2 regions of the Azospira restricta genome follow, and region 2 is predicted to be linked to the other one. Evidence: riboswitches for the same ligand, from Rfam matches in the RefSeq annotation. Region 2 holds a riboswitch; the other holds the start of a gene.
The links. A riboswitch is a leader RNA that binds a small molecule or an ion and turns the genes downstream of it on or off. The one in region 2 is predicted to bind cyclic di-GMP.
Positions count from the first base shown of each region.

Region 1: another riboswitch for cyclic di-GMP. It lies ahead of IWH25_RS10775 (hypothetical protein); the one in region 2 lies ahead of IWH25_RS17105 (DUF1631 family protein).

Region 1 is NZ_CP064781.1:2,185,467-2,190,407, reverse strand. Features, by position in the region: gene IWH25_RS10780 (HD-GYP domain-containing protein) at 106-1,239, shown strand; cyclic di-GMP riboswitch class I at 1,316-1,413, shown strand; gene IWH25_RS10775 (hypothetical protein) at 1,511-1,999, shown strand; gene IWH25_RS10770 (GAF domain-containing protein) at 2,222-3,598, opposite strand; gene IWH25_RS10765 (hypothetical protein) at 3,595-4,107, opposite strand; gene IWH25_RS10760 (cytochrome C) at 4,194-4,685, opposite strand; gene IWH25_RS10755 (FHA domain-containing protein) at 4,854-4,941, opposite strand, start outside.
Region 2 is NZ_CP064781.1:3,588,791-3,593,731, forward strand. Features, by position in the region: gene IWH25_RS17085 (bifunctional riboflavin kinase/FAD synthetase) at 1-178, opposite strand, end outside; gene IWH25_RS17090 (N-acetylmuramoyl-L-alanine amidase) at 351-1,637, opposite strand; gene tsaE (tRNA (adenosine(37)-N6)-threonylcarbamoyltransferase complex ATPase subunit type 1 TsaE) at 1,559-2,098, opposite strand; gene queG (tRNA epoxyqueuosine(34) reductase QueG) at 2,093-3,163, shown strand; cyclic di-GMP riboswitch class I at 3,277-3,368, shown strand; gene IWH25_RS17105 (DUF1631 family protein) at 3,574-4,908, shown strand; gene IWH25_RS17110 (DUF1631 family protein) at 4,917-4,941, shown strand, end outside.

The sequences.
Region 1 (4,941 bases), 1.4 Mb from region 2:
GGGTGATTGCGGAATTCCCGACGCGACGTCGCCCTTTCCGCACGCCGCCGACGACATGTTTTGCCGAGCGGGCAGCCACCCGCTCCCCCGGGGAGGCAAGGCATCATGAAACAGCGCATCACGCTGCAGGATCTGAAGGTCGGCCAGCCGCTGCCATGGGACGCCTACGGCGCCGACGGCGTGCTGCTCTTGCGCAAGGGGCAGTCGGTACAGAGCCAGATGGCGCTCGAGCGCCTGATCGACGAAGGCCTCTTCCTGCAGCGCGACGACTCGTCCGCGCGGCCGCTCGACCCGGCTGCCGCCGCCGAGAAGCCGACCGCGATGCAGCATCTGGTCGACGCCCGCCGCAGCCTCGGCCACATCTGCGCGCACAGCCCCGAGCAGACGCTCGACTTCGCCGGCCGCATGACGAAGCTGATCGACTCGGTGCAGGCCGCCTGCGACCTGCACCCGGCGCTGGCGATGTCGTCGATCCTGCTGATGCACGACACCGGCTACACGGTGAAGCACGCGATCGACACCGCCATCCTCGCCTGCCTGCTCGGCCGCGAGCTGGCGCTCGACGCAGCGGCGCAGCGGGCGACGATCGGCGCCGCGCTGACGATGAACATCGGCATGTTCGAGGTGCAGGACAAGGTCGACGCGATCACCGGCGCGCTCAACGACAAGCTGCTGGCGATGATCCGCCAGCACCCGGCGCACGGCGCCGAACGGCTGAAGCGGCTCGGCGTCGCCGACGCCGCCTGGCTCGCCTGCGTCCGTCAGCACCACGAGAACAGCGACGGCTCAGGCTACCCCGACGGCCTCGCCGGCGACGCGATCGCGATCGGCGCACGCATCATCGGCATCGCCGACCGCTACGGCGCGATGGTCTCCAGCCGCGCCTACCACGGCCCGCACAAGCCGAACCAGGCGCTGCGCGACCTCTACCTGAAGCAGGGGCAGCAGATCGACGTCACCGTCGCCGCAACGCTGATCCGCATCGTCGGCATCTACCCGGTGGGCACGCTGGTGCGGCTGAAGACCGCCGAAATCGGCGTCGTCACCGGCCCCGGCGAAAGCCCGGACACGCCGGCGGTGCACGCGGTGATCGCCAAGAGCGGGCTGTTCCTCGAGGTCGCCTCGTACCGCAAGACGCACCTGCCCGATTCCGCGATCGACGAAGTGATCACCTTCGACAAGCTGACAACGCCGGTGCGCATGGCCCACGTCTGGGGCAAGGACGCCAGGTTCCGGTGATCCCCGTTTCGCCCGCCGCAGGTTTTCACTTTCTGCTTGCCAGCGAAAATTCTTTGATCTAGATTAACCATTGCCTGCACGACAAAGGCAAACCCGTCGAAAGGCGGGGGCGCAAAGCTACCGGGCTGACGGAATCGACCAGCAACCGATTCGCAAGCCAGCGGGGCCACCGAAACATGGTAGAGAAGGCACTTGATCCTCTCTCCGCAGTTGTCCGGGCAAAACGCCAGGGAGTTTCTGGCGACAACGACAACAAGAGTGGAGAGACAACATGGTCAAGCGCCTTTTCTTTTGCCTGGCATTCCTCGGCTGCTCCCTCCTCGCCACCGCCCCGGCGCGCGCCGCCGACCCCGCTGCCGACCGCCAGAACCTGCACTGGCGCTGCTGGTACGACCAACAGGTGCATATCCACTGCCTGCTCGACTCCGACCCGGCGCCGACCGCCGCCGGCAAGACGACCGCCCAGCTGCCGCGGATCGTCCAGGAGCTGCGCAGCAAGCCCTCGTCGTTCAAGGCGGTGCTGATCCGCATCCCGATGTACACCGACCCCTACGACGTCCACTTCCCGCGCCTGCTCGCCGAAGCCACGATGTGCGGCGGCCGCGCCGACTGCTCGGTGCAATACACGCAGCAGGTGCCGGAACACGGGGAGATCGCGCAGATCCTGCTGCGCCACCTCGACTGGCCGCAGCCGGGCGACACCCGGATCGCCGGCGCGCCGCCCGCCACGCAACTGGCAGCGGCCGGGCGCGCCTACTGAGCCCCCTCCCCCCACACCCCGCCCCTGCGCGGCGGGAGCGATCACGCCACTACCCTCGGGCTCGCCGCGCCGCCGCAGCGGCCGCCGGACGCCGGCGGCGATGTCGTCGGCACCGACCGGATGCGCTGTACTGCAGCCACTCGCGCGGCGTGCGGCGGCGGCTTGACGAAGAATCTGGAAACGCGGAAGGAAATTTAAGGAAGGCCGCGCCGGCAGGCGGCGTCAGCTGCCGTCGCCGGCGATCTCGACCAGCGACAGCGGCCGCTCGACATGCAGCCGGAAGCGGCCGCGGCCGGTCTTCTCGATGCGCAGCGGCGCGGCGCGCTCGACCAGCCGCCGCGCGAGCAGGATCAGCCGGGCTTCCAGGTTGTCGCTGATGTCCGGCAGGCGGATGCGCGGGTCGAGGCGCAGTTCGCGGTTGCTGAAATGCTGCTGTCCCTTCCCGTCGTAGTCGCGCACCAGCGCCCAGAAGATCGAGCCGGCAACGCCCTTGATCAGGTAGTCGCCATCGAGGAAAACGCTGTCGTTCTCGGCATAGTGGCGGACGCGCAGCGGCGCACCCGCCACCGGCACGGCCGGCACCGCGGCTTCGCCCACGGGGGGCTGGTCGCCGCCCTCGGCACACTCCGCGCCCTCCTGCCCCTGCTGCAGCAGGCGGATGGCGACGCCGAGCTGGCCGGCGAGCGCCACCAGCGCATCCTCGTCGTCGTAGCTGAAACGCAGGTCCTGCGGACTCTCGACGTAGAGCACGCCGGTCAGGCGCTGGCAGGCCTTGATCGGCACCGCCAGCTGGCTGCGCGACTCGGGCAGGCCGGGCAGCGGAATCTCGGTCTCGACCGCCCCCGCCAGCCCGCGCCGCGTGAGGCTCTCCCGGATGGCCCGCCCGTAGCTGTACTCGGCGGTGAAGTGGCCGATGCGGATCGGCGTCCGCTCGCGCGCAGCGACGCCGATCACGCCGTCGCCGACGGCGATCTCGGAGCCGACGCCGGACTCGGCGTAGCCGCGGCTGGCGACGGTGTACAGGCGCTCGCCGGCTTCGTCGAGCAGCAGCACCATCGCGTGGCGGATGTCGAAGAATTGCTCCAGGCAGACGAGGAACTCGGCCAGCATGCTGTCCAGGTCGCCGCAGCCGCACAGGCGTTCGGCGCTGGCGCGCAGCGCCGCCAGCAAGTTGCAGGGCGGCGGCGGCGCCGGCAGCGTGTACCCCGGCACCTGCTCGATATCGAGCACACGATAGACGTCGGCGCCGAGCAGCCGGAAGACGCCGCTCATGCCGGTATGCGAGGCGATGCCGGCGAGCCGCACCTTCATGTTCTCGAACAGCGGTCCCGCCTCCTCGGTGCGCAGGTAGCGCAGCGACAGCCGGCAGTGGGCGCCGGTCAGCGGGTTGATCAACGACACCCGCGCATAGGGAAAGGCCAGGATGTTGCGGCGCGTGGTGTTGAAAAACTGGTAGGAAAGCGCGACATGCTCACTGTCGACATACTTCGCCTGCGACAGATAGGCGATGTTCGGCGTGCCGTCGGCGGCGCGGGTGGCGATGTTGCCGGGAATGACGCCTTCCAGACACTCGCGGATCGCGTCGAGCTTGATCCTCATGCGCGCACCAGCGGCTCGCCGGCACCCGGCCCCGGCGTCTGCGAGAAGGCGGCGAGCGGCGTGAACTCGACCGCGACGAGGTCGCCGGGGTCGTGCGCGAGCACGGCGCGCAGCACCTCGCCCGGATAGCCGAGCCGCGTCAGGCCGTCGGTAAATATCTTCACGTAGGCCGCGGCCAGCGCCGCGTCGCCGGCCGCCGGCGGCACGATACGCGCGTCGTCGCCCTTCAACTGCAGCGTGCGGTGCGTGCTCGGCTGGCTGAAGACGACGGCGATCGCTCCGCTGCGGCGGATGTCGTCGAGCAGCGCCGCCGCCGGCGTGCTGGCGAAGAGCAGCGCGACGCTGCGGGCGTCGGCGGCAACCCGGCAGCCGGTCGCGCGCGCCATGCTCGGCACGGTGCCCGGCCGGGCGCCGGCGGCGTTGATCGAAATTCCGCTGGTGATGAATTCGGCGGCGGCGGAGTCGAGGAGGGCGGGAACCGGACGTGGAGCGGAAGCGGGATCGGCCATGATGCGGAAATGATAGCCAGCTTTCGCCGCCCTGCCACCCCTTGCGCATCGCGAAAATGCCGCACCGCCCCACCCGCCGCCGGCGTTCAGTTGGGCGGTGCCGGGAACATCACCACCGGCCCCGCCGGCGAGCCGTCCGGCGGCACGTAGGCCGGCACGTCGCCGCCGCCGGGGCCGAGCGAGCGCACGTAGCGATAGACCGCGCGCAAGTCGGCGTCCGACATGTTGCGCAGCGACACGGAGGGCATCGGCGGCCGGAAATTGGCGTTGTGCGCGAGCGCCAGCCATTCGCTCTCGGAGAGCCGCGCCATCGTCCGCCGCAGGTTCGGCGGATAGGTCGTCCCCCACGGCCCGCGCCAGCCGAGCTGGTCGCCGATCAGCCACTCCTTCTCCGGTACCTTGCCATCGGTCATCGCGTAGCCGGGGGTATGGCAATCGTTGCAGCCGGCGATCTTGATCACGTAGCGGCCGCGCTCGACCAGCTTCCGGTCGGCGGCGGCGTCGGCCTGCGCGGCCGGCGGCACGGCCACCATGCCGGCAACGGCAAGGGCGGCGAGGATTCGGGGGTATCGGGTCATGACTGTCTCCGGTTGAGGTTCGCTGTGTAGTCCGGAGCGGCTGCGTGACCACGTGGCCACGCACGTCTCCGGATGCGAGACAGTTTGATCTGCGGCGGCGGTGATGATTCCTAATATCTTCGCTCAGGCGATCCTAAGAATTCGCTAAACGCCGCCGGCGCGCGCGCCTCAGGCCGGCGCAGCGGGGTTCAGCGTGAACTCGAGGAGCTGACCGGCGACCTCGATTTCGTCGCCGTCGCGGAGCGGATGCGGGAAT
Region 2 (4,941 bases):
AGAACTCGCGCGGATGCGGCTCGAAGGTGAGCACCGCCGGCGGCAGGCCGCTCTCGCCGGCGACCGCGCACAGGCGCGCGAGCAGCGCGCGATGACCGAGGTGCACGCCATCGAAGTTGCCGATGGTGAGCACGGTCGCGCTGGGCGCGGGTTGCGAGGTGCCGCGGAAGACGAGCATCAGGAAAGCCGGAGGTCGACGAAAAAGGCTGAATTATAAAGGTTTACGGGCGGCCTTGCGGCGCCGCGAGCGGCGCTCGGTCACCCGCCAAGCGGACGTCCTCACGATACACGTCGTGCATCGCTCGGGCGCACCCGCGGGCACTGCTTTGCGACGTGCTCGCGCACATCATTCAGTCGAGCCTGGCGAGCTTCGACTTGGCGAGCGGCGGATTGAGCTTGAAGTACTTGCGGATGCCGGAGAGCACCGCTTCGGCGAGCCGGTCCTGGTAGACCTCGTCGTTCAGCCGGCGCTCCTCCTCGGGATTCGAGATGAACGCCGTCTCGACCAGGATCGACGGGATGTCCGGCGCCTTCAGCACGGCGAAGCCGGCCTGCTCGACGTGCGGCTTGTGCAGGTCGCCGACGCGGTCGAGCTCGCCGAGCACCGCCTTGCCCAGCTTCAGGCTGTCGTTGATCGTCGCCGTCTGCGACAGGTCGAGCAGCGTGCGGGCCAGCACCGGGTCCTTGGTATTGAAGTTCACGCCGCCGATCAGGTCGGCCGCGTTCTCCTTGTTCGCCAGCCAGCGCGCCGCCGAGCTCGTGGCGCCGTTCTCCGACAGCACGAACACCGACGCGCCGCGCGCATCCGGGCGGATGAAGGCGTCGGCGTGGATCGACACGAAGAGGTCGGACTGCACGCGCCGCGCCTTCTGCACGCGCATCTGCAAGGGCACGAAGAAATCGGAATCGCGCGTCAGCACCGCGCGCATGTTCGGCTCGGCGTCGATCTTCGCCTTCAGCCGCTTCGCCACGGCCAGCGTCACCGCCTTCTCGTGCGTGCCGCGACGGCCGACGGCGCCGGGATCCTCGCCGCCATGGCCGGGATCGAGGGTGATCGTCACCAGCCGGTCCACCACCGGCTTGCCCGGGCGCCGCGGCTCGGCCGCGGCCGGCGGCTGCGCCTCCGGCTTGTCCTCGAGCGGCAGCGGCTGCAGTTCCTTCTTGTCGAGCAGCGCCAGCAGCGGGTCCGGCGCGTTCGCCGGATAGACGTCGAGCACCAGCCGGTGGCCGTATTCGCCGACCGGCGCCAGCACGAAGACCTGCGGCGCCACCTCGGTCTTCAGTTCCATCACCAGGCGCACAACGCCTGGCTTGAAGCGGCCGGCGCGCAGCAGCTTGATGTACGGATCGTCGGCGGCGATCTTGCCGGACAGCCCGTCGAGCACGCCGTTGAATTCGACCCCTTCGAGGTCGACCACCAGCCGCTCCGGATTCTTCACGGTGAAGTGCGAGAACTTCACCGAGGCGTCGGTCTCCAGCGTCACGCGGGTGTAGTCGGCCGCCGGCCAGACGCGCACGGCGACCACGCTCGGGCCGCGCGCCGCCCGCGCCAGCGGCGTTACGAGGAGGACGAGGGAGGCGCCGCCGGCGAAGCGCAGCAGCTGGCGGCGGCGGCCGTCGGGAAGTCGCTCAGACATTGCCGGCCCTCCGGCGAACGGGGCGAGAGCACGGCGCGGCGGCCGTTCCCGGCGAAGGCGAGGGCGACGACGAGGTCCGGCGGCGGCACATAGCCGGCCGCCTTGTCGGGCCATTCGACCAGACAGACCGAATCGCTGCGGAAGTACTCGCCCAGACCTGCATCGACAAACTCTTCCGGATGGTTGAAACGATAAAAATCAAAGTGATACCAGTATAAGCTCGAAATTACGTAAACTTCAACCAGCGTATAGGTCGGGCTCTTCACCGGCCCGGCATGGCCGAGGGCGCGCAGCATCGCGCGCACCAGCGTCGTCTTGCCGGCGCCGAGGTCGCCGTCGAGGTACACCACCATCCCCGGCCGCAGGCGCGGCGCCAGCCGTTCCGCGAACGCGACGCTCGCCGCCTCGTCCGGCAGGGACACGGAAAGATCCGCAGAAATGGTAGGCTCGGGGCTATGCAAGAAAAAGACTCCGCAGTGGACTGGGCCGCACTGGCGGCACGCATCAAGGACTGGGGGCGCGAGCTCGGCTTCGCCGAAGTCGGCATTGCCCGCGCCGACCCGTCGGAGGCCGTCCCCGGCCTCATGCGCTGGCTCGAACAGGGCCGCCACGGGGTCATGGATTATATGGCCAAACACGCGCCGCTGCGTGCCGACCCGGCCGCGCTGCACCCCGGCACGACGACCGTCGTCACCGCCCGCCTGCCCTACTGGCCGGACGCCGCCGACGCCGCGTCGGTGCTCGCCGACGGCGCGCTCGCCTATGTCTCGCGCTACGCGCTCGGCCGCGATTATCACAAGACGATCCGCAGCCGCCTGCAGAAGCTGGCCGACCGTATCCGCGGCGAACTGCCGGAAGGGACCGACTTCAACTACCGCGCCTTCTCCGACTCGGCACCGGTGATGGAGGTCGAGTTCGCCCGCCTGGCCGGCACCGCCTGGCGCGGCAAGCACACGCTGTCGCTGACCCGCGGTGGCTCCTACCATTTCCTCGGCGAGCTCTACACCGACCTGCCGCTGCCGCCGGACGCACCTATTGCCGAGCACTGCGGCAGCTGCCGCGCCTGTCTCGACATCTGCCCGACGCAGGCGATCGTCGCGCCCTACGAGGTCGACGCGCGGCGCTGCATCTCCTACCTGACGATCGAACTCGACGGCGCGATCCCCGAGGCGCTGCGGCCGCTGCTCGGCAACCGCATCTACGGCTGCGACGACTGCCAGCTCGTCTGCCCATGGAACCGCTTCGCGACCGTCGGCGACCCCGACTTCGCCCCCCGCCATGGCCTCGACGCGGCCACGCTCGCCGAGCTCTTCGCCTGGAGCGAGGCCGAATTCGAGCAGCGCCTGCAGGGCAGCCCGATCCGCCGCATCGGCCACGAACGCTGGCTGCGCAACCTCGCCGTCGCCCTCGGCAACGCGCCGGCCACAGCGGCGACCGTCGCCGCGCTCGAAGCCCGCGACGACCACCCCTCGCCGCTGGTGCGCGAGCACGTCGCCTGGGCGCTCGCCCGCCAGCGGGGGAAATAAATCTTGCAATCCGGGAGCCCCGGGCTATAAAGTTCACTGCCTACGTCCCGATAATGGACATAGGCAGACCATGGTCGGTTTGCGCATCGCCTGCAACAGGTGGCGCGCCGATCTCTGAAACAGGGCAAACCCATCGAAAGATGGCGACGCAAAGTCACCGGCCTAAAGCGAACCTGCGGTTCGCTACGGTAGCGGGACCACCAGATAAACGAGGTTGATGTGGGCAACGACTACTCCTCCCGGCATGCACCGCACGATGTTTCGACATCGCGCCGTGGCTCGTCCTCGCCGCCGATGACGCCCGCCCTCCCCTGCGCTTCTCCTCTGGTACGCCACGCCACTGCCGCCGGCGCCCTGTGCACGACCACGCCACGCCCCGCTGCCACGGGCCGGCGCGAGGAGAATCCGTCATGGGTACCCAGGACAGCAAAGGCAAGGTAATCCCCTTCACCCCGCCGCCGGCCGCCGGTCGCGCGCGCAGCGAGACGCCGGACCCGGCGCAGCTGCTCGGCACGATGCGCGACCTGGCGCTGGCCAGGCGCCGCGGCTTCGACACCGTCGAGCACGTGGTGCCGCCCAGGCATGCCGCAGCACCGACGGTGCCCGGCAGCGCGGCAGCACAGCCGTCGGGAGAGCTCGACGCCCCGCGGCTGAGCGCGCTGTTCATCGCTTCGCTCGACGACCTCATCTGCCAGCGTACGGCATCGTCCGTTGCCGGCGACTGGCCGCGGCAGGGCAATCGCCAGCTCGACAAGGTCGCCGCCGACATCGTCGACATGCTCTTCGGCTTCGTTCTCGACGACCCGCAGATTCCGCACGCCGCCAGCGAGTCGCTGCTCGCCGCGCAGCTGCCGATGCTGCAGATGGCGATGCGCGAGCCTGCCTTCTTCGCCGACTGGCAGCATCCGGCGCGGCAGCTCCTCAACGACATCGCCCCGCTGTTCAAGGAACACGGCGAACGCGGCGGCGACGCGACGGTATTCGCGACCTTCTTCGCCAGCGGCATGGCACGCGTACTCGACGAACTGGCCCCCAACGGCACAGCCTTCGCGATCCTGCACCATTCGCTGCGCGAATTCGTCCGCGACACCGGCAGCCGCACGCCCGATGCCGACGCCTGGCAGCGTGCCGAAGCCGCGGCCCGCAACTTCCTCGAGCGCCCGCTGCCGCCGCTGGTCCGCGATTTCGTCGCCGACCACTGGATCGACGTCCTCGAACGCACCGCCGAACATCACGCCGAGAACTCGCCGCAGTGGCTGGACGCACTCGCGGTCGTCGACGACCTGGCATGGAGCCTGACGGCGAAGACCGGCGAGGACGAGCGCTTCCGCCTGATCGCGCTGATCCCGGCGCTGCTTGCGCGCCTGAACCGCGGCCTCGACCTGATCGACGTCGGGCGCGAGGACCGGCGTCCCTTCTTCGACGCGCTGATCGACATCCACTCGCGCGTGCTGCGCATCGAGACGGCACCGGCGAAGACGCCGCCGCGTGCGGAAAGCGCCGACGAACAGGTCGCCCGCCTGCGACGCGGCGACTGGGTCGAGCTTCGTCACGACGACGGCGGCGTCACGCGCGAACGCCTGACCTGGATCAGCCCGCAGCGCGGCATTCTGGTCTTCTCCAACCACCATGGGCAGGGCGCCATCCAGATCGCGCCGGAAGACCTGGTCGACCGGGTGAAGACTGGCCGGGCGACGCTCATCTTCGACCAGCCAACGGACGCATCGGACAAGAACAGCGCCTAGGGGGAGGCATGAGCACTTCATCCGCGACCAAGA